3 regions of the Edaphobacter flagellatus genome follow, and region 1 is predicted to be linked to each of the others. Evidence: riboswitches for the same ligand, from Rfam matches in the RefSeq annotation. Region 1 holds a riboswitch; each other region holds the start of a gene.
What was found. A riboswitch is a leader RNA that binds a small molecule or an ion and turns the genes downstream of it on or off. The one in region 1 is predicted to bind cobalamin.
Positions count from the first base shown of each region.

Region 2: linked by a shared signal. The riboswitch ahead of metE (5-methyltetrahydropteroyltriglutamate--homocysteine S-methyltransferase) and the one ahead of KFE13_RS01410 (TonB-dependent receptor) in region 1 are both predicted to bind cobalamin.
Region 3: linked by a shared signal. The riboswitch ahead of KFE13_RS02760 (ribonucleoside-diphosphate reductase subunit alpha) and the one ahead of KFE13_RS01410 (TonB-dependent receptor) in region 1 are both predicted to bind cobalamin.

Region 1 is NZ_CP073697.1:329,126-337,008, reverse strand. It holds gene KFE13_RS01420 (quinone oxidoreductase family protein) at 1-476, shown strand, start outside; gene KFE13_RS01415 (hypothetical protein) at 492-845, shown strand; cobalamin riboswitch at 942-1,170, shown strand; gene KFE13_RS01410 (TonB-dependent receptor) at 1,209-3,671, shown strand; gene KFE13_RS01405 (vWA domain-containing protein) at 3,764-4,717, shown strand; gene KFE13_RS01400 (Gfo/Idh/MocA family protein) at 4,704-5,804, opposite strand; gene groL (chaperonin GroEL) at 5,966-7,636, opposite strand; gene KFE13_RS01390 (co-chaperone GroES) at 7,868-7,883, opposite strand, start outside.
Region 2 is NZ_CP073697.1:2,436,992-2,444,874, reverse strand. It holds gene metE (5-methyltetrahydropteroyltriglutamate--homocysteine S-methyltransferase) at 1-1,754, opposite strand, end outside; cobalamin riboswitch at 1,903-2,108, opposite strand; gene KFE13_RS10170 (hypothetical protein) at 2,135-2,986, opposite strand; gene KFE13_RS10165 (hypothetical protein) at 2,996-3,208, opposite strand; gene purK (5-(carboxyamino)imidazole ribonucleotide synthase) at 3,333-4,520, opposite strand; gene purE (5-(carboxyamino)imidazole ribonucleotide mutase) at 4,517-5,032, opposite strand; gene KFE13_RS10150 (hypothetical protein) at 5,073-5,327, opposite strand; gene KFE13_RS10145 (hypothetical protein) at 5,339-5,566, opposite strand; gene KFE13_RS10140 (hypothetical protein) at 5,595-7,883, opposite strand, start outside.
Region 3 is NZ_CP073697.1:691,989-699,871, forward strand. It holds gene KFE13_RS02745 (hypothetical protein) at 1-1,505, shown strand, start outside; gene KFE13_RS02750 (FAD-dependent oxidoreductase) at 1,506-2,723, opposite strand; gene KFE13_RS02755 (ribonucleotide-diphosphate reductase subunit beta) at 2,908-3,927, opposite strand; gene KFE13_RS02760 (ribonucleoside-diphosphate reductase subunit alpha) at 3,944-6,346, opposite strand; cobalamin riboswitch at 6,449-6,640, opposite strand; gene KFE13_RS02765 (DUF2252 domain-containing protein) at 6,806-7,883, shown strand, end outside.

The DNA.
Region 1 (7,883 bases):
CGCGTGTATTCACAACCGTTTCGAATGACGAGAAGGCTGAGCTGGCGAAAGAAGCTGGTGCGGACGAAGTCATTCTGTATACGCGTGAGGATTTTGCGGAGGCGGTAAAACGGCAGTCGACGGGACTACATGCCGTGTATGACTCGGTGGGGAAGACGACATTTGAGAAGTCTCTGCAGGTGCTGCGGCGGAGAGGCATGATGGTGTTGTATGGCGGATCGAGCGGCGCAGTGCCGCCATTTGATTTGATACGTCTATCTGCAATGGGATCGTTGTATGTGACACGTCCGAAGTTGCAGGACTACACGGCGACTCGGGAAGAGTTGGTGGCTCGTGCGGAGGCTGTGCTAGGAGATATTGCCAGCGGGAAGCTGAAGCTGCGGATCGAGCACGTGTATCAGCTGGCGGATGCGGCGAATGCGCATCGCGATCTTGAGGCGCGACGGACGACGGGTAAGATCCTGCTGATTCCGTGAAGGCTGTTGGGAGTGATGATGAAGGCGAATACGATAACGAATGTTCTTCTGGCGGCGATTACTCTTCTGCTGTTTGCGTTGGTGCTGGAACGCAGGCCGGAGCCGGTGATGGCGCAGACGCCGGATGTGGATTATTACGTTGAGCCAGGAACATTCATGGTGCGCGCTCCGGACGACAGCCAGAATATTCAGATCTATGCGAAGGTTATGGTCGATCTGCACAACGGAAGGATATGGGCATTTCCAACGTTGTCTCCGCTGCCGTATCCCTCAGACCTGATCAACAACAAGCCACAGACATCGCGTCCTTTTCTGCTGGGGAGGTTTGCGCTGGAAGACACGAAGAAGTATGTCGGCGATTTGAAGTAGCGCGTCCCTGCTTTGACTTCGGCGTGGGCGATGCCGCACACTTAAGGCACACGCAAAAGTCCTGCGACGAGTGAAGTTTTGCTGGTTGCCCCTGTCCACCTTGTTCCGCTACGGAATGTTCGGGAAGCGCGGTGAAAAGCCGCCACTGCCCCGCAACTGTGATCGCGCACACTCTGCGTGTTGATAGAGTGTGATGTCATCAGGCTCTTTGCCACTGACGTGTGAGTCGGGAAGGTAAGCAGCCGGTTGGTCGCTTTGGATGCGACCGCGATGGATGGCATGAAATCGCGAGAGTCAGGAGACCGGTTCCGATCTGCGCACAATCAGCCACATTCCCGAGGGGGGAATGGAGGAGTTTGTTTCATGCCTTCATGGTTTGGCCGTGCCTCGGCCTCGTTTGTCTTTTGTGCTCTCGTTGCTGCTGTATCTCTTCCGTTGTCCGCGTATGCCGTTGTTGTGCGCGGTACAGTGACCGATCCGCTTGGCGCTGCCGTTCCCGGCGCGAGTGTAAAGCTGATGCAGGGGAAGACGGTCGCTGGTTTCGCGACCGCTGGGCCGGATGGCTCGTATGAGATTCGCAGCACGGCTATGGGACGGTTTCTTCTGCTGACCTCTGCCCCTACATTTACGCCAGGTATCGGACAGGACTTCTACGGTGGTCGAACGGATGTGCTGACGAAGAACGTAACGCTCGAAGTGGGGTCGGTAAAGGCTGAGGTGACGGTGACCGCAACCGGACTTTCGACGCCGGTGCAGCAGGTGAGTTCTGCGATCAACCTAGTGCCGTTCAGCGCGCTGCAGGAGCGAGTCGGTGTGGTGGATGATCTGCGACAGTCTCCGGGAACTGCGGCGGTTCAGACGGGGCAGTATGGCGGTGCGGTTTCACTGTTCGTGCGTGGGGGAAACTCGGATGCGAACAAGGTCCTGATCGATGGAGTGACATCGGAAAACGTAGGCGGCGTTTTTGATTACGGTATTGTGTCGTCGACAGCGCTCGATGGATTTGAGATGTATCGCGGGCCAAACAGTGTGCTGTATGGGTCAGACGCAGGCGCGGGTGTGATGAGCTTTACGACGCCACGCGGAGGAATACCCCGACCTGTTTTGAACTACTCGGGCGATGCGGGCAACTTTCATACGTATCGCAACGAGGTGACTGTGGGGGGAACGCGCAACCGGCTGGATTATTATGGTGCGTTCTCGCGGTTCGATTCATCCAATGCGCTGCCGCTGGATCGCTTTCACGCGGCGACAAGTGCGGCAAATGTGGGTTATAACCTGACGGCGAATACATTGCTGCGCTTCACGATTCGCAATGGTGTCTCGGCAACGGGCGTGCCGGGTGCTCATGACTTTTATGGTGTGTCGGCCAATGCGAAACAAGGCGATCAAAATCTGTACTCAGGTGCTACGGTCGAGAATCGCCACAATCGCTGGCATAACCTGATGCGTTACGGTATTGCGCGCAAGCGGGAACAGTACGCGATATTTACAGCTCCAGGCACATTGCTGATGGTGCCTTCGTTCTACGGCCCTTATCCGGATTACTACGGCAATACGGTGACGATTCGTGGTGCGAATGGATACTCCGCGACAGGCCGCGCTTCGTTTCTTGCCGGCACAACGTTTCCTACAGGCTTCGATCAGTCTTCGTTACGTGATGAGCTCTATTATCAGAGCGACTATACGTTCACGCCGCATCTGATCGGGCTTTTTGGTTTTCGCTACGAAAATGAGCGTGGTTCATTCAACAATCCAGCGAACTTCCAGTTCGAGAAAATCAAGCGCACGAACTATCAATACACGCTTCAGTTCCAGGGCGATTTTAAGAGCCGCCTCTTCTACTCGTTTGGCGGGGCGATCGTGCGCAATAACCTATATGGCACGGCGGGTACGCCACGTTTTGGATTAGCGTGGGTGCCTGTGCGTCCGGGCAACGGATTTCTGCGTGGAACGAAGCTGCGCGCCAATGCGGCAACGGGTGTGCAGGAGCCTTCACTGTCATCCGAATTCAGCTCACTGTACAGGCAATTGTCAGATGTCGGCGACACGGCTTCGATAAAGGCTTACCATGTTCGTCCGATGCAGGCTTTGCGTTCGCGTACGTATGATCTGGGGATTGACCAGAACATCGTCGGCCAAAAACTGATTCTTAAGGCGGGCTACTTCCACAACCAGTTCAATCGTCAGATTGATTATGTCGATGCAGGCACATTGAAGAACGTTTTTGGGATTACGACGAACGTCGCGTACTTCTACGGTGCTGTATTGAATACGCTTGCCTTCCGTGCTCAAGGGTTTGAAGGCGAGCTACAGTATGCGCCAACCAATCACATCCTGCTGCGTGGTGGTTATACGTATCTTGCGTCGGTTGTGGAGCAGTCGTTCTCGACGGATGCAATCAACAATGGGCAAGCAGCGCAGAACCCGAATCTGCCCGGTGTTCCGATCGGATCGACGTCGCCGCTGGTCGGACAGCGTCCATTCCGTCGTCCTCCGCAAACAGGCTTTTTCTCCGCGTTGTATGAGCAGAAGAAGTTTTCCACTGCTTTGAAAGGCGCGTTCGCGAGCCGCTCGGACGACTCAACGTTCCTCTCCTATGCAGACACGAATGGCGACAATACGTTGCTGTTGCCGAACAGGAATCTTGATTTCGGTTATGCAAAGCTCGATGCCTATGGCACCTATACAGCAACACGGCATGTGACAGCGTTTGTTGAGCTGAATAATCTGCTTAGTCAGCAGCATATCGGGCCGATCGGCTTTCCGGCGCTGCCGTTTACGTTCAGGACTGGATTGAAGATTCGTGTGGGTGGCGATCAGTAACTGAAATAGACCGCATCAATATGCTCAGGATTGGCGTCTAAGTCTTCAGGCCTTGCGTTGGATTGAGCAAGCAGGCACGAATGAGGATGACGATGACCTATCGATGGCTGGCATTGGGTGTATTGGCGATTGCAGCGTTTGCATCGGCTCAGCAGGAAGGGCCGATGCAGACGCAGGCGCTTGTAACGCTGGACGCGAAGGCGCCGCAGCCACTCACTCTGAATAACTTAAGCGTCAAAGTGAATCGGCACGAAGCGAAGCTTTCAAGCGTTGCGCCTGTCACTGCTAAGGGAACGCAGGTTGCGCTGTTGATCGACGACGGACTGCGCAGTTCAGTGGGGCGGCAGATTTCCGACATCAAGAGCTTCATCACGTCGCTGCCCGCAGGAGCGGAGATCTTTGTCGGCTACATGCAGAATGGCCGTGTGGTTCCCGCGCAGGACTTCACGACGGATCATGCTGCAGCGGCGGCGAATATTCGTCTGCCTTTGAGTGGTGCTGGGATAAGCGCTAGTCCATACTTCTGCCTGTCGGATTTTGTGAAGAACTGGCCGGGTGGATCGAGCGCGGAAGGAACGATGCTGACGGCGAAGGCCAGGTTTGTGATCATGCTGACGAATGGTGTCGATCCTTATAACGGCAGCGTAAGCCCTTTGAATCAGACGAGCCCATACGTCGACGCTGCGATTGCCGACGCGCAGCGTGGGGGTGTTGCGGTGTATTCGATCTATTATGGCGATTCGGGATATCGTGGCCAGGCGGCGAGCTTCAGTGGACAAAATTATCTGCAAAACGTCGCGGATGCTACTGGCGGTCGAGCGTACTTTCAGGGGCTGGGGAGTCCGGTTTCGCTGTTGCCCTTCTTCAAGCAATTCACTAAATCTCTCTCGGAGAGCTACGTAGCGAGCTTTGACGCTCCGGGTACGAGCAAGCTGGTGGACCTGAAGTTCGAGACGACACTGAAGAGTACGAAGCTGCAGGCGGCACAGATGGTGCGGCCGGGCACACGTATCGCGGGGCCGGCGCAGGCATCTAGCCGAGAGTGATGCCCGCGGCTTTGTAGATGGACTGGATGTGCTGCATGTCCTTCAGGCCCTCTTCACCAGGGGTGTCCGGTGTGCGGTTGTCGCGAATGCAGTGGCTGAAATGGTCGATCTGACGGACGAACTGCTGCGGATCTGGTTCGTTGTTGGTCTCGTCGATGGTGGTAGGCGCGGAGCCGGATGCGGCACGATAGCTGGCTTGCAGACGGAGGTTTTGATAGCCGAAGGAGCCGACTTCGAGCCACCCCTTCGAGCCGAAGACTTTGTAGTAGCCGGGCATGGGCGCTCCGTAGGTGGTGACGCAACCGGCGAGGACGCCGGAAGGAAAGCGCATTGTCCAGGAGAGGTTCTCTTCGACACCATCGAAACGTCCGTCGTGGTCGGGCGTGGTGGCGACGGCGGTGAACTGGCCCGGCTCTTCGCCGGTAAGATAGCGCGTCGCGTTTAGCGAGTAGATGCCGACGTCCATCAGCGGACCTCCGCCGCCAAGCGCGTGCGTGGAGCGCCATTCGCCGCGTGCGATATTGAAGCCGTTGGCGCTCTGAATCGCTTCGACTGTGCCGAGGGCGCCATCGCGGATGAGCTTGATGGTCTTGAGCGTGATGGGCTCATAGTGGAGCCGGTAGGCGATCATCAGCTTGACGTTCGCCGTCTTGCAGGCTGCGATCATCTGCTCAGCTTCGGGCACGGAGATGCACATCGGCTTTTCGCAGAGGACATGCTTACCGGCTTTGGCGGAGCGAGCTGTGTACTCAGCATGCATGCTGTTGGGCAGGCAGACGATGACGGCATCGATGTCTTTGTTGTTGCGGATGCGATCCATGTCTTCGTAACTGTAGATGGAGCTCTTCGGCACGTTGTATTGTGCGGCGATGCGTTCGGCTTTATCGTGATGACCGCTTACCAGTGCCGTGACACGCGATGTCGAGCTTTGCGCGATGCCGCGCATGTGGTGGTCGGCGATGCGACCCAGGCCGATGATGCAGTAGCCCACTTTACGTTCCTGCGCCAGAAGGGGGATGCTCGACAGGCTGTTGGCGGCGAGTCCTATTGCGGCGAGTTTGGCGAAGTCTCTGCGTGACGTGGTCATGGTTTGTCTCACCCCGATTTGATTGAGCGCTGGATTCGACTACAAGAGAGCAGCGCCAACAGCATAGAACATTTCAGGAAAACAAATCTTTTACCAGCAAAGAGAAAGCCCCGGAGAGAAACTCTCCAGGGCTTTTCTGGGTCTTGCGCGTCTGCGAAGGACTAGTACATGCCGTCCATGCCGCCGCCGTGGTTGTGTCCACCGGCCGGAGCTTCCTTCTTCTCCGGAATCTCGGCGATGATGGCCTCGGTGGTCAGCAACAGACCGGAGATGGACGCCGCGTTCTGCAGAGCAGTGCGGGTCACCTTGGTCGGGTCGATGACACCCGCCTTTACCAGGTCCTCGTAGGTGCCGGTTCCGGCGTTGTAGCCGAAGTTCGCATCCTTCGAGTCGAGGATCTTGCCGATTACTACTGCACCCTCTTCGCCCGAGTTCGAAACGATCGTGCGCAGCGGCTCCTCGATAGCGCGGCGGATGATTGAAGCACCGATCTTCTCGTCGCCCTCAAGGGTCTTGATCAGCTCCTCGACCGCGGGAACTGTGCGGACCAGAGCCACACCGCCACCGGGGACGATACCCTCTTCGACAGCAGCGCGGGTCGCGTGCATTGCATCCTCAACGCGAGCCTTCTTTTCCTTCATCTCGGTTTCGGTAGCAGCACCGACCTTGATGACGGCAACGCCGCCAACCAGCTTGGCAAGGCGCTCCTGCAGCTTCTCGCGGTCGTAGTCCGAGGTGGTCTTCTCGATCTGAGCGCGAATCTCCTTCACGCGGCCTTCGATCTCAGCGCTCTTGCCGCCACCGTCGACGATGGTGGTGTTGTCCTTGTCGATGGTGACGCGCTTCGCGGTGCCGAGGTCCTCGATCTTGACGGACTCGAGCTTGATACCGAGGTCTTCGGTGATGGCCTTGCCGCCGGTCAGGATCGCGATATCCTGCAGCATCGCCTTGCGACGATCGCCAAAGCCAGGAGCCTTGACGGCAGCGACGTTCAGCGTGCCACGCAGCTTGTTGACGACCAGGGTCGCCAGAGCTTCGCCGTCCACATCCTCAGCAATGATGACGAGCGGCTTGGCGGTGCGGGCAATCTGCTCGAGCAGCGGGAGCAGGTCCTTCATCGACGAGATCTTCTTCTCGTAGATCAGGATGTAGGGATTCTCGAGAGCAGCTTCCATGCGCTCTGCGTCGGTGACGAAGTAGGGAGACAGGTAGCCACGGTCGAACTGCATGCCCTCGACGACGTCGAGCTGCGTTTCCATCGTGCGTGACTCTTCAACGGTGATGACACCGTCTTTGCCGACCTTATTCATCGCCGCAGCAATGATCGTGCCGATCTGTGCGTCGCTATTGGCCGAGATAGTGCCGACCTGAGCGATCATGTCGCCGGAGACAGGCTTCGAGAACTTGCTCAGAGCGCCGCCCTGGATTGCGCCGTGCTCGTCACGCTTGCCGATGATGGCGTCCACAGCCTTGTCGATACCACGCTTCAGAGCGGTGGGATTTGCACCGGCGGCAACCGTCTTCACACCCTCGCGGAAGATGGCCTGAGCCAGAACCGTTGCGGTCGTTGTGCCGTCGCCGGCGATGTCGCTGGTCTTGGAAGCAACTTCCTTCACCAGCTGTGCGCCCACGTTGGCGATCGGGTCAGCGAGCTCGATCTCCTTGGCAACGGTCACGCCGTCCTTGGTGATCGTGGGCGAACCGAACTTCTTCTCGATAACGACGTTGCGGCCCTTGGGACCGAGCGTCACCTTGACGGCGTCGGCCAGCGTGTTGACGCCACGCAGGATCGCCTGACGGGAATCTTCTCCATGCAGAATCTGCTTTGCCATTTTTTTCTTCTCCTCGCGCCGCGTTGGCGGCAGCGTTGAATTTTGACCTCAGGGGCGAAAGCCCCATCGGGGAATCTGCTCATTCACACGGTTGAAGCCGTGTGTCTAACCAAACTTTGGGTGCGATTGAGAGCTGCTTCCACAACTTTGAAGAGACTCAACCGCGTCTTGTAGCACTGCCTTCATCCCTTTCAGGAATGGCGCCGAAGGCGCGTCTGCTGCATGCAATGCTTACTTGAGGATGCCG
Region 2 (7,883 bases), 2.1 Mb from region 1:
AGTGCCAGCGCAATCTGCCATGCCGTCTGCGAGCGCGGAATGTCATTGCGCACAAACGACCACTGCAGCACCGTGATGGGGCCGGTCAGCATCCCCTTCATCGGGCGCGATGTCAGCGAGCTGGCATAGTGTGTCCACCGCAGCGTCATCGGCTCTGGGCGCTGCACATCGCCGTAGATCACCGGAGGCTTCACGCAGCGCGAGCCGTAGCTCTGCACCCAGCCGTTCTCGGTAAAGGCGAAGCCGTCGAGAAATTCGGCGAAATACTCCACCATGTCGTTGCGCTCGAACTCGCCGTGAACCAGAACATCCAGCCCGATGCGCTCCTGCTCGCGCACGCACTCGGCGATGGCCTTCTCCAGAAACGCGTCGTACTCTGCAGTACCTTCGCGCCCGCGACGAAACGCAGCGCGGTGCTTGCGTACCTCAGCCGTCTGCGGAAACGAGCCGATCGTCGTCGTTGGCAATAGAGGGAGCCCGAGCTTCTCGCGTTGTGCCACGGCGCGCTGCGCATAGGCAGAGGCACGTCTGAAGTGCTTCTCCTCAAGAGCAGCGAGTGCTGCACGTACTCTGGGATTCGTCGTCGTATCGGCGGCAGCGCGGTCGGTGATGGCGGCAGCGTTCGCAGAACGGGCCGGCTGATCGTGACTCGCCAGCGCGGCAACTTCCTGAAGCTTCTCCTCTGCGAACCGCAGCCAGCTGCGCAGGCGCGGCGATAGAGCCGTCTCACTATGAAGATCATGCGGCACATGCAACAGCGAGCACGACGGGGCAACTACAACACGTTCAGCACCCAACTGCTCCACAGCCTGCGCAATCTGCGACGACGCAATAGCAAAGTCGGTCAGCCAGATGTTGCGGCCTTCGACACAGCCGACGCTCAGCACCTGATCCGGCCCAAGAGCAGCGAGCGTTGCGGCCAGTTGTTGTGGTGCGCGAACCACATCGATGTGTAGACCAGCCGTTCCAAGTGTCACGGTAGTCTGCAGATTGTCGCCGATGGTATCGAAGTAGGTCGTCAGCATCAGGCGCACGGGAGACTTAGTCAACTCGGCATACACCGTGCGATATGCGTCGCGCACCTTGTCGCTCAGGTCGGTCACCAGCATCGGCTCATCGATCTGCACCCAGTCCACGTCTTCGTCCGCGAGCACCTGCAGCACCTTGATGTACGCTGCGGTCAGCTTTGGCAACAGGCTCATCGAGTCGAAGCCGTCCACGCCCTTGCCCAGCAGCAGCAGTGTCATCGGGCCAATCAGCACGGGCCGCGTCTCAAGGTTCAGCGCACGTGCCTGCCGCAGCTCGCCGAGCAGCTTCGTCGTATCGATCTCGAAGCTGATACCCGCCGACCACTCCGGCACAAGGTAGTGGTAGTTGGTGTCGAACCACTTCGTCATCTCCATGGCCGTCTGCTCGCGGCTGTTGCGCGCCATTGCGAAGTAGCGTTCGAGCGTCACCTTGCCGCTGCCGAACCGCTCCGGCGTTGCGCCCACGAGCACGAGCGCGTCCAGCACCTGGTCGTAGAGCGAAAAGTCGTTCGAAGGGATCGTGTCGATTCCTGTTGCTCGCTGCAGCTCCCAATGACGTTTACGCAGCGATGCGGCTGTCTCCAACAGCTCCTGTTCGGTTCGTTTACCTGCCCAGAATCCTTCGAGCGCCGCCTTCAATTCGCGTTCGCGGCCCATCCTCGGAAAACCGAGGTTGGCGGTGCTGAGTTTTTTCGTGAATGTGGGCGAAGTCTTTCCTGCGACCATTTGGTTCTCTCCTGAAATACGAAAGAACCACCTGTGCGCAGGCATGCTTCGCGTACGCCAGTGGCGCAGGCAAGACGATGCATTGGCAAACCGTTCCAATCCACGAGAGCGGCGGCCTCAAGCGCACCCGCGGTCGGCACAAAGGCCTCCGCGGTGGTGGCGGCAGGCCGGTCTTCGGACTCTGGGCTGCCTACTTCGCTGCCGCTTCCCATTCCTGCTTACAAGAACAGTGCGTTGGCTTCTCGCCATGCAACATTTCGTTCCCATCACCGCTGCGGGACAGCGCCGGAATCACACCGGCTTCCCGTTTAACAGGCTCCTTGCGAGAGCCTGACCTGCACATGACGATTCTACATGCAGAAATTTCAGAAGAGTTGCGCCTACTTTTCTTCCTTCAGCCGGTCCAGCAGCCGCGTCAATACCTCACGCTCTTCTTCCGATGGCTGAAAGGAGAGCGGCTTGCGGCGTATGTAGCGCAGGTTCAGGTTCGCGATGTCCGAGGCCATCACGATAAAGAGATTGCCGGGGATGTTGAACCAGAACTCATCCGGCACCGTTTCGAGGTCTGCGGCCTTGGCCTTGCGAAACTCGTCGCGCTCGAACCGCCGCGGACTTGCTAGTGTAATGCTTACCAGTGAGCCGTCGTTCGCAAGCATGCGATCTTGAATCGCGCCCTGGTACAGGCCGCCTGTTTTCGTCAGCACATCGGCCATAATGCGGAAGCGGCCTTCGGGCAGCAACATGTCGCTGAACAACACGTCCCATTCCGAGATGCGCGGCACAATGGTGGCCAGCAGCGTGCGCATCCAGCGCGTGTGCAGCCGCCGCCAGATACGGTTGTAGTTCAGCACAATCAGGATGCGGACGCCGCACGCCAGCAGCACCAGAAAATACAGCCTCCACAGGATCGCGTAGTTCATCCAGAAGAAGGCGTAGAGGCTCGTGAAGAACTGCGCATGGTGCGTTTGAAAGAAGTTGTCGCTCTGCAGTGCGGAGAAGACCGTCTCCACATCGGCCTGCGTGCCGCGTGCCCACAATGCACCTGTCCATCGCGCCCATGCCACTGCCATCGCCAGAGGGACGGCCGCAGCGATGATGGAGCGGGCCACCTCTTCGGCGTGCGACTCCACGCGCGTCTTGCGAAAGACGACAAGGTCCGCGGCCCAGCGTGCGATCAGGTTGGGGCCAAGCAGGTAGACGGCGATGAGGAAGCTGACGAGAAGCGCCAGCAACGGTTTCTCCTAAGCGAGTGCTTCGTGCAGGTCGGCGAGGTTCAGCGTAATCTCGCCAAACGACGTTGGAATCACGGCCGACTCGTGCGCGCGGAGCTGGTCGAGCACCGCGTCCTCATGCCGCTGAATGAAGTCGATGATCTCGGCGCGCAGCCGCTTCTGGCTGGTGCCGATATTGGCATCCCGCAGCGAAAGCACGTACTCAAGCTCGGAGCTGCTCATAAGAAGGCCTCAAAACGCACTGCACGATATTCGGTGCAGCTCAAGTTGAAGATACCACGGCTTGTGGAAAATAGCGCGTAATGGGTGAGGAGTTATATTCTCGCGTTTCTTAGATGGATGGAATTTACAGCAGCTCCTGTGCCTGCAGTACCGCAGCCACAGCCTCATCCGCCGTAGCGCCAACTGCTGAAAGATGTCCCATCTTCCGGCCTTTGCGTGGGCGGTGCTTCTCGTAGAGATGCAGCCGCACTCCCGGTACAGCGAGCACGCGGTCGAAGCGCGGAGTTCTCGCGGAGCCGTCTTCGTTCAGCCACACGTCGCCCAGCAGGTTGGCGATTGCGCACGGCTGCACGACGGAGACGTCGCCCAGTGGGAGATCGCACACCGCGCGTACCAGTTGCTCGAACTGACTCGTGACGCAGGCGCGCTCGCTCGCGTGATAGCTGTTGTGCGGACGCGGAGCCAACTCGTTGACCAGAAGCTTTCCGTGGGTCGTGACAAACATCTCGACGGCAAGAATGCCTTCGAGCTCAAAGGCATGCGCGATGTTTTCAGCGAGCTGCCGCGCTTCGTCGGCCATGATGTCGGTGAGTGGGGCCGGGAGTACACTCCACGCCAGAATCTGATTCTCATGATGGTTCCACGCAGCCGGGTACACTTTCACTTCGCCCGAAGGCGACCGCGCCACCAGCACCGAAATCTCGCGCTCCAGCTCGACGGCCTTCTCTACAACGCCGGCGCGTTCGCCCAGAGCGGTCCATGCACCGCGAGCCTCTTCTTCAGGATCGGCACCGGGGTGGAAACCGACCTTACCCTGTCCGCGTCCATCGTAGCCGCCCGTCGCGCTCTTGCAGAACGCGCGTCCGCCCAGGGCGTGGATTGCATCGCGCACCTCATCGAACGAGTGCACGGGACGCCAGTCGCCGAGTGGGAAGCCGTTCTTTTGGAGCCATTCTTTTTGCGCAATGCGGTTCTGAATGATGGCGAGCATCGCGCGTCCGGGACGCACCGGAACCAGTGCCTGCGCCGCATCCATACTTGCCAGCGAGATCTGCTCGATCTCCAGCGTCACCACGTCGCATCCGCGAGCCAGGTTGGCGGCCTCGCGCGCATCGTCCCAGCTGGCCTCGATGCAGGCATCGACGACAAACCGCGCCGGACAAGCCGGATCGGGGTCCAGGACCTGGATGCGGTAGCCCATCGCTCGCGCAGCCATTGCTGTCATGCGGCCAAGCTGTCCGCCGCCGAAGATGCCAATGGTTGCGCCGGGAAGAATCGGGTTGGCCTTGCGCTCTACTGATGTCGCGCTCACGCTTTCGCCGCTCCGTCCTGCTCGTCGCCTACCGTCTGCGCCAGCACTTCATCGCGACGTGCGGTGCGCCATGCGGCGATCTTCTCGCGCAATGCTGCGTCGGTTGTTGCGATAATCTGTGCAGCCAGCAGGCCTGCGTTCGCTGCTCCGGGAGCGCCGATGGCCAGTGTGCCCACTGGAACACCCTTCGGCATCTGCACGATGCTCAACAGCGAATCCATGCCCTGCAGTGCAGTCGCTGGAATCGGCACGCCCAGCACCGGTACGACCGTTTTCGCCGCGACCATGCCCGGCAGATGCGCCGCACCGCCGGCTCCGGCAACGATCACGCGCAGCCCGCGAGCGGCGGCAGTTTCGGCGTACTCAAACAAAAGATCGGGGGTGCGATGCGCCGAGACGACACGGACCTCGTGCGGCACGCCGAAGGCGGCCAGCATCTCGACGGCGCCACGCATCACCGCATAATCATTGCGGCTTCCCATGATCACTCCAACCAGCGGTGAGGCGTCCATAGGGTGATTATACGGGGTGGGTGACGAAGCAGCGTCCAGCTTATTTTGCCCACACGCTGGCGTTCAGGCATTCCACGACGCCGTCGATGATGGCGCTCAGGCCAGCGGTGAAGCGGTCGGCGTCGATGACGTGTTTGCTGCTGACAGCTTCGCCCACGTTGATGGCGGCGCTTACCACTTCGAGCGCGGCCTTCTTCTTTTGCTCTCCATTCTGCGGGCCGAAGATCGCCTCGGCCGTGTGCAGCGCGGCGGGCAGAAACGCCAGCGCGCGCAGAAAGATTTTTTGAAAGTCCATACACTCTCTCCTTAATTTGTTTTGCTGTGCCGCAGCAGATCGATAGCCAGGTGAGCCAGTGTTACCAATGCACCGACGGCCCCGGTGAATCCCTTAAGGCGCTGTACGCTGCGTTCGTGCCGCTCCACGCGCTCTTCAATCTGCGTAAGTCTTCCTGGCTGACCGATACCCATTAACTGGTCCATCTGACTCTTCAAGACGCGCAGATCACCGAGAACCTGTCCTTCAAATTCAGTCATCGCTGGTGCTCCTGTTCTGTTTGTGCGATCACGATGCGACCGGCAGGTTGGTAAAGACCGCACTCGAAAAGCGCGAATAGACCGGTGGATTGGAAGTGTCGTACATGCGCACGTAGTAGCGTTCCACCTGCGCTTCGCGCGGGATGGAAAAGCTCCGCACGGGGCTGCGCAGCACGAGGTCCTGATCAACGCCGGGGCCGAAGGCCCAGTCGCGGCGACGTACCTCGAAGCCCCCTCCTGTTGGCGGAGCCATGCCTGTATCGATCTGCAACGCCGTACCGTTCGCACTGACTACCTGCAGCGACGGCAGATTCGCGAGCACGGCATTCGGCGCGGTCGCAGCCTGTTGCGGCAGCAGCGCGTCGACGGCGATGGATTCAGACAGCTTCAGTCCTAATCCCTCGGCCCAGTCGTTCGCGAAGGCGATGTGGTAGGTTGCCAGCTCAGGCCGTGCGTGACCGTCATCGATGGTTACCGTGCGCACGAGCACCTTCAACGTGTCTACTGTGCCATCGCTCGCAGTGGAGGTGATGGCCAGCACATCGCCAGGCCATATATCGTCAGCTGGATTCAGCATCGTGTAGTTGCCCGCAATCGCAGCGGACCGCGCTGTGGCAAATGCAAGCGTGGCGAGCGCGGCATTCTCGCAGTCCTGCGACGTACGTGCTGCCGGACGGCCCACCTTGCCCATCCACTGTGCCGTCCCGGGCAATCCGCCGGCAGATTCCGCTGCGACACTCGCAGTGTTCTCAAGCCGCGCGACGGAACGCCGTCTTCCGCGATAGCGGACCGTGATCAACTCATTCGCTGTAGGAAGGCGTCCGTTGAAGAAGGTAATTTTGCCTGCGGGCGAGACCATGCAGTCCACGCCCTCGCCAGCGGCTCCTGTCATACGGACCGTCTGTGTGCCGTCGGGCGTAGTCGTCACAATCCACACCGAGCCTGCCTGCGTGATGCGGCACGCGCCGATGGAGCCGATCAACTGCACGCTGTTCACGATGGCGAAGTTGCAGCTTCCCGGCGAAGTGGCGAGCGAGCCAGAGTAGAGCACCGTCGCGGGCGTGTTCGATGATGCACCCATGTCGAGCGCCTCGAAGACGAGCGCGACGGGTGCATCGATTGCGCCTCCGCCGAAGGTCTGGAGCACACCGTCCACCATGGCGTGATAGGTCTGCAGGATGCGCGCGGTCTCCGGGCAATGCAACCGTATGCGCAGCGTGTAGCGATGTCCGCTCAGCAGCGTGAGCGACGTTCCAGCTTCGACTCCGTTGATGTACGGCGTAGCGATGGTTGCGCCGCCTGATTGACGCACGTTGTATCCGGCGAGACAGTTGGCGCTTTCTACACCGCCGGAGTAGAGTCCGCAGATCACGCCGTCGCTTGCCGCGCCCAGCTGCACGTTGCTCGCTTCGACGACAAGCGTGCCACCAATCTCGATGGGGTCGAGCGCGGTGAGCGTCGTCTGTCCGTTCAGGCCGTTGCCGCCGCTCATCGTCAGTCCCGCGGATGTGAGCGAGAGAAACGAACCGGGATCGACCACCTGCCACACGCGGGTATTGAGAGCAGCCTGGTTGAAGCTCTCGTCTACAAGATGCGATGCGCTGGCTGCTGGCGTGCGTGGATGCGTTGGTCGGAACGGCGGCTGGCTCAGCTCGAAGACCGTGGTCGTGCCGTCTCCGAGAAAGCTCTCGGTAATGTAGGCGGCTGGCTCCAGCTCACCAGAGAGCGTGATGTCGTTGGCGAGTTCGCGCACGGCTGCCGTCTTCAGCGCGGCGACCTGAAGCGTGCCATCGCCGTCGGAGAAGTTGTGCGTTACGGAGCCCGCCGTTGCGAGACTCAGCGCGCCGCCGAGCACACGATAGCTGGCATAGGCCGCGTCGGCGATCTCGCCTGCCGAGACCGACCACGTTGCCGCCTGCGCAGAGGTAAAGACGCCGACGTTGCCTGTAGCCGCAACACCGGTGGTGGCGAACGCGCTGGCTGCTGTGCGCGTGGTGAGTGCGCGCATCGCATCGCCTCCAGACTGCGCCAGCGCCACGGTACGCAGCGTTGTCTGCTTGTCGAGCAGCCACTCATCGCTGATTGCGCTGAAGGCAAGACGATAAACCGCGCCCTGTGTGGCGATGCCTGCGTAAATACGCGCGGGCTCCGTAGCCAGATAGCCGGTGAAGAGCAGTGTGCCCGCATCGTTCGTGACCACAACGCGCCCTCTTCGTGCAGGCACGGGCAGCGCAAGCGCGTTCAGATCCAGTTGTCCTGTGCAGCGCGAAGGTGTATTCAGCGTACGCGTGATCTTCAGCGGCCCGTCTGCGGAGAG
Region 3 (7,883 bases), 360 kb from region 1:
TCCATCATCACGGCGCGTTGCTCGATGCAACGACACGGCAGCAATGGACTGCTCGTCTGGCGCGTGCAGCAAAATTTCTCGATGGATTCATCTCGATTCAGACCGGCAATATCAACTACCCGATCACGGCATCCTACTGCTTCGCTCTCTGCGGCAATGTGCTGGGCGAGCAGAAATATCTTGACCGCGCTCGTGCTCTCGCGCATGAGAGCCTTCACTACTTCACACCAAACGGGTTGATCTTTGGCGAAGGGCATCCGCTGGAACAGCGCACAGCGAAGGGGTGCTTCCCTGTCGATCTTGGATATAACGTCGAGGAGTCCCTTCCGGCCCTTGCGCTCTACAGCCTGCAGACAGGGGACAAAGAGGTTCTTGATCGCGTCATCAGCTCTTTGAAGGCGCATATGGAGTTCATGCTGCCTGACGGCGCGTGGGACAACAGCTGGGGAACGCGAAACTACAAGTGGACATGGTGGGGCAGCCGTACGAGCGACGGCTGTCATCCAGCCTACGTTTTGCTAAGCGAGCATGACCCACGTTTTCTCGAAGCCGCGCACCGCAACCTCAAATTGATGCATGCCTGTACGCGCGATGGTCTGCTCTATGGTGGGCCGGATTATTTTGCTCATGGCGATCAGCCGTGCATTCACCACACCTTTACGCACGCCAAGGCATTAGCAACGGTGCTCGACCGGACAAAGCAGGCAGAGCCCAGCGGAACGGTCACGCTTCCTCGCGATACCGCATATGGCGTGAAGACGTTTCCCGAGATTGGCACCAACCTGATTGCCATCGGCGACTGGCGCGCCACAGTCACTGAATATGACTGGGAATATGTGGAGCATGTGCAGGCTGGAGCGGGCGCGACAGGCGGAGGTCATGCCACGGGCGGTGCTCTCTCGCTGCTCTACCATCAAGCGCTCGGCCCCATTTTAACGACCAGCATGACGCAGTATCAACTCATTGAGCTATCGAATCAGCAGGTCTTCAGCGATGCGCCGCATATGACTTTAACACCGCGGATTGAGTGCGCGGGCGAGCAGGTCTTTACCAGTCTCAGCGACAACGAGGCTTCTCTCACCAGGACGACAACAACCGATACGATTGCCTTTGAAGCGCGCGGACGCCTACTCACGGCTTCGCATCAGCCTATGCCTAACGGTGCCCGCTATCGTCTCGTGTATCACTTCACGGCCGCTGGGGTGGAGATCGCGGCGACAATTGAATCTTCGGCAGCTCACGCCTCCTCTGCACGGCTTATCGTTCCTGTAATTGCGAACTCTAACGAACCGGCGACCATCACAAGTAACGGGTCCGTTCAGATCAGACGTAAGATGGGAGACATCGTCGCCACAGTCGGCACGGGACAAAGTTTTCAGCCGCTCCCCAAAGAACGCACCTTCAATCTAGTACCGGGCTTCGAATGTGTTCCTCTTGAGATCGTCATGAAGCCGCAGGAGGAGGTTCGGCTCAGAGTCGAAGTACACCCACGGCAGACATCCTGATCAGGTGCGCTGCTTCATCTTCTCCATGCGAGAGTAGAGCTCCTGCAAGACTTCAACCCCCGCGGCGGCGGCGGCTCTGTCGGGTTGCTCATTGGTATCGTTCCAGCCTTCGTCTTCGCCGCCGGTTCCCGGCTGCACAACGATACCATCGCGTCGTGCAAGCACGTAGAGGCCCTTGTAGAACAGGCCGTAGCGGACGCCTTCCTGCGGAATGAGCCATGCAATCTGACCGCGAATGGGAACAACACTTTCATCCGACCAGAGCTGGCGGGCGCCGTATCCTGTGCAATTGAGGATGACGGGTTGAGGCAACAACGTCATCTCCTGCGGCGAATGGAATTCCTGCGTCTCGATCTTGCCGCCAGCGATCAGGAAGTCATTCATCAACTGACGCGCGTAGTCTGCCACATTGAAGGTAAGCGAAGAGCTACGGAACACATACTTGGTAGGGAAAGGATGCATGCCCTCCGGAATACGCTCCGATCGCGGCGTTATATCGTCGATACGTTCCATGTAATGCGCGAAGTCATGGACCTGCGGGGGCTCTTGCGCCGCACGCTCTTCGCGGGATTGATCGAACAGCGCATACCGATCTGTCCACTCAATCGGACTTCCCGGCATCCCAAGATAGCTCTGATACATGGAGAACGAGGTGCGCGCCATCGATTCCCATAGCGCAGGAAACCCGGAACCAGCAGCGGAGGTGAGAGCAATGCGCGAATCCGGCGTCCAGGAACCTGTGGCCCGCGACGAGCGCACAAACGGCGGGCGCTCCTTCGCATAGATCGTTACGCGAAACCCCGCTCGCTGTGCCGTAATCGCCGCTGTCAGGCCGAGCGCTCCACAGCCGATAACAGCGAGTTCTTTCTTTCCATTCGATGCATCCAGCGCTTTTCGCACGACGACATCGGCCGATCCCCATGAGAGCGACCAACCGCTTCCACCGTGCCCATAGTTGTGAATCACAACGCTGTCTCCCAGACGTTCAACATCAAGCCGCGGGCCGGCAGGGCGGAATGGCCGCAGACATACGGTGATACGGAAGATCCTGTCGACATGCGCGCGAATAGGAGCGATTGGCGCCAGAGCATCGTAGAACGGAAGCGCTGGCGTTCCAGCTATGGGCGCCTGCACTATCTTTTTGGTGCATCCGGCCAAACCCACTGCGCTGCATCCGGCAAAGGCAGCAGAATTCTGAAGGAAGGAACGACGATTCATCGCGCATCTCCTGAAGATGTGTCAAAGCGTTTAGAGATAGTCTGGAGAGCCAATGCTCATTTCAGTTATAGAGGAAAAATTCTTTGTAGATCAGAAAAAGCGACGCGTTGAACAAACAAGATAAAGCCCGGCAGCAAAACAACACTGCCAGGCCAATCTTTTGCTCATACTCCGCGACGTACGACTAAAAGTCTTCGTGGAAAGCCACCTCGCCAGCGACAGCCACCTGATACGCCGAGACTCGACGCTCAAAGAAATTCGTCAGCTCCTGCACATCCTGCAGCTCCATGAAGGCGAAGGGATTCTTCGATCCGAAGATCGGTGCCATGCCCAGACGTACAACGCGTGAGTCTGCAACATACTCCAGATACTGGCGCATCTCACGTACAGACAGGCCTGCTACGCCGCCGGAAAGAAGATCTTCTGCAAACTGCAGCTCGCAGTTTACCGCGTCTTTCATCATCTCTACGATCTGCTGTTCAAGCTCAGCGTCGAACAGCTCCGGCTCTTCTGCGCGAACAACATTAACCACCTCAAACGCAAATTCAAGATGGCAGCTTTCATCGCGGAAGACCCAATTTGTCCCCGCAGCCAGACCATTCAGCAGACCTCGCGAACGCAGGAAATAGACGTAAGCAAATGCGGCAAAAAAGAAGAGCCCTTCGATACACCCTGCGAAACAGACGAGATTCAGCAGAAACTGCTTCCTTTGCGCCGCCGTTTGCAGCTCATCCAGCTTCTGGATGGAGTCCATCCAACGCATGCAGAACTGAGCCTTCTTCGTAATCGACGGAATGTTCTCGACCGCAGCAAATGCTGCTGCGCGCTCATCCGGATCCGGAACATAGTTATCCAGAAGCGTGAGATAGAACTGGACGTGCACCGCCTCTTCAAAGAGCTGCCGCGACAGATAGAGTCGAGCCTCAGGAGAGTTGATGTGCTTGTACAGGTTGAGAACAAGGTTGTTCGAAACGATCGAGTCTCCCGTGGCGAAGAACGCGACCAATCGCTGAATCAGATGGATCTCTGCGGGCGTCAGGCGCGAACGCAGATCGACGAGATCGGTCGAGAAATCGACCTCTTCCACAGTCCATGTATTGCGAATCCCATCCTTGAACATTTCAAAGAAGATGGGATAACGCATCGGCCGCAGCGTAAGGGAAAGGCCAGGATCAAGGATGGCATTCGGTGCTTGTGTCGACATAATTTCTCTCCATTACTTACTGGCAGGCTTCGCATGCTTCGGGATTATCAAGCGAGCAGGAAACGCTCGCCGACGCATTCATTGCAGGCACCACAGTGCTCTGCGATGCGGCGGATACAGTTGTTTTTGCGATCCTGGTGGCGGGGCGGGAGCGCAGATAGTAGGTCGTCTTAATGCCACGCTTCCAGGCATACATGTACATCGAGCTGAGGCGGCCGATGTTGGGCGACTCGGCAAAGAGATTCAGCGACTGGCTCTGGTCGATGTAGGCTCCGCGGTCTGCTGCCATGTCGATCAAGGATCGCATCGGCATCTCCCATACCGTGCGATAGATGGATCGTACGTCTTCGGGAATCTCGCTGATGCCCTGAATCGAGCCTTCTGCAAGTTTGATACGCGTACGCATCGCCTCTGACCAAAGGCCGAGCTGCTTTAGCTCCAACACCAGATAGCGATTGATCTGCATGAACTCGCCAGACAGGGTCTCGCGCTTGAAGAGATTCGAAATCTGTGGCTCAATGCACTCATAGCAACCGACGATAGACGCAATCGTTGCTGTTGGAGCAATGGCAATCACCAACGAATTGCGCAAGCCATTTTTTCTGATGCGCTCGCGAAGCTGCTCCCACCGCTGACTGTTCTCAGGCTTAATGTTCCACAGATCAAATTGAAACTCACCTTTCGCTGCGCGCGACTCCTGAAACGCCGCATGTGGGCCGTGCTGTTCGGCGAGCTCGCAGGAGACGGTGAGCGCGTGAAAGTAAATCTCCTCCTGAATCTTCGCGGACAGAGCTCGTGCTTCCGGCGAATCGAAGACATAACGGAGCTGGAAGAAGACATCCTGCAGTCCCATCAGACCCAGGCCCACGGGTCTCCAGCGACTATTGGCTGAGGCTGCCTGAGGAACGGGATAGTAGTTGATGTCAATGACGCGATCCAGCATGGGCACTGCCTGCCGCACGGTAGCGGCCAGCTTCTCGAAATCAAAGGCGCCGTCGGTCACATGACGCGCGAGATTGATTGAGCCGAGGTTGCACACTGCTGTCTCCTCAGATGAGGTAACCTCCGTGATCTCCGTGCACAGATTGGAGAGATGCACCACATTCTGCGGCAGTCCTGTCTGGTTGCATTTGATGTTGCATGCATCCTTGAAGACCATCCATCCATTACCGGTCTCCGCCAGCGTACGCATCATACGCGCGTAGAGATCGCGCGCCTTGACCTGCCGCATATACTTCTGTTCGGCTTCAGCTGCCACATAAGCACGTTCGAACTCTTCACCATAGAGGTCCGGCAGATGCGGCACGACCTTCGGATCGAAGAGTGACCACATCCCATCCTCATCCACTCGCTTCATGAAAAGGTCAGGAATCCAGTTGGCAAGATTCAGGTTGTACGTTCTCCGCGCCTGATCGCCTGTATTGTCACGCATCTCCAGGAAGGATTCGATATCGGCATGCCAGGGCTCGAGATATACGCAGCATGCTCCTTTGCGTTTGCCTCCCTGATTCACCGCGGCAACAGAAGCATCCAACGTGCGCAACCACGGAACGATTCCATTCGAGAGGCCGTTGGTTGCGCGAATCAACGATCCTTCTGAGCGCACACGATGGAAGGCAAGGCCAATGCCACCAGAGAACTTCGACAACAAGGCAATCTGCTTGTAAGAGTCATAGATCGAATCCAGTGAATCCTTCGGTGAATCGATCAGATAGCATGACGACATCTGCGAGTGCTTCGTCCCGCTATTGAATAGTGTGGGCGAGCTCGGCAGATAATCATGCGAAGCTAACAGCCGGTAGAAATCCGCGGCCTCGCTGACGCGCACAGAAAGTCCCGCAGAGACGCGCATGAAGAAGTATTGCGGCGTCTCAATGACCTGCCGCGTTATAGGATGGCGCAACAGATAACGGTCGTACACCGTGCGAAGGCCGAAGTACTCGAAGCGATCGGAGAGATGCGTATCGATCGCGCTATTCAGCTTGCGCGCGTTGGCTGCAACAAATTCAGCCGCCTCCTTCGAAACCACTCCTTCGCGATGCCCAACTTCAATCGACTGAGAGAAGGAGTAGATGTTCTGTCCCGCGACTTCTTTTTCAATGGTCGCCAGCAATAAGCGAGCTGCCAGCCTTGAATACTCCGGCTCTTCGGCAATCAGCGCTGCCGCTGTCTGAATAGAGATCGCATCCAGCTCGCGCGTCGATGCTCCGTCGAACAGGCCACCAATGGTCTTGCTGGCTACGCGGATGGGATCGACGTGCGGCAGGCCGTGGCAGCAGCGCTGGACGGCGCGCACAATCTTGTTGACGTCTACCGGCTCAAGCGTGCCGTTGCGTTTGCGCACCTGCATCTGCGGCGCGGTATCGGCTAATGGAAAATTCGGATCGAGGTCAGTGAGGGTCGCCTGCGCCGTCGCCATGGGGAGCATCCTTTACTCCGAGCGGATACAGTGGAGGATGCCTGCAACAGACAGACCGCGACCACCGCACCTTCCCCTCGGAGGTGTGTGAATTTCGTGCCGTTCGGCACGGCCCTCATGGCAGGTCTTCGGACTCTGCAGGCTACCTACTTGCTCCGGCTTCCCAGTGATTCACCAGTGCCTATTGAGGAGCGTTCGTTCCTGCTTACCGCTGCGGGGCAGTCCCGGCATCTCACCGGATTCCCTTTTCAGCCTTGATCTCATAATCAAGGCACCATGAAGTTCACTCACTATAACAAGGGCCCATCGGCAGGTCAACGTCAATATATTGGGGTCATATTGCAGACTTTCCACAGACCTTGCGCGCCGCAAAATGAGACGTTTTTCACTTCAAAGGTCGTAGAATGCTCTCCAGCAACAAACGCAGTAACCCCATTGCGTTTCTACGGAGTGCAGCTCTTGAAGAGATTAAAGAAGACGCAAGCACCAACTGCAAAAACACCTGTCCACACCAAAGCTTCCATCAAGATGCACAACCTCGCAGCATTCCACGGCAATCTTCCTGTCGAAGAACGCCGCGCTGCCGGACGAGCTCTTCGCTCTAAACTTCCTCGCAAGTCGCAAGGCATATGGTCCCGTCCCGCCAGCCATCCAGGCGCCATCGAGATCATCATGGCCACCAATAAAGGACGTCTGCCCGATCTGGTTCCGCTGCGCCTTGCTCGCATGTGCGCTTCTCCTTCAGCCTTCTACCGCGGAGCAGCAGCGGTTATGGCGAGCGATCTGGGAGATGTTCCTGTTACAGGATTGCAGGTTGTCATCGATGGCGACTGCCATCTGAACAACTTTGGTCTCTTCGGTACACCACAGCGAGACATTGTCTTCGACTTGAACGACTTTGATGAAACCGTCATTGGCCCATGGGAGTGGGATCTTAAGCGTCTAACGGCGAGCGTCAATCTCGCGGCGCGCGCGAATAATTGCGGACGCACGACCCGCGACGAGGCCGTCCGTAGATGTGTCTCGGCTTACATTCTCAATATGAACCGGCTTGAGAACATGGGCGTCCTCAACTGCTGGTATCTGCATACCTATCCAACCAGCCGCGATTCCCTGGTGCGCGCTAACGCACAGGCAAGTGCTGTTATTCGCAGAGCAGCGTTGAAGGCCACGAAGCAAACCAACGCCACGCTGCTCGAAAAGGTTGCTGAAAAATTATCGAATGGAACCTGGCGATTTCGCGATATGCCCCCTGTGCAGACGCGCGTCGATAAGAAGACGCGTCAACAAGTGATTGATGCGCTTCATGCTTACGTTCCTACGCTGCATCGCGAGCGCCAATTCATGCTCGCCAAATATCATGTCGTCGATGTCGTACGCCGGGTTGTCGGAATCGGAAGTGTAGGCACGCGCGCTTATCTGGTTCTATTGTTTGGCAATGGAGAGAAGGACCCACTCTTTCTTCAGGTGAAGGAGGCCGTCGTTCCCTCACATGCTCCATACATTACGCAGCACCTAAGCGATGTCACGCAGCAGG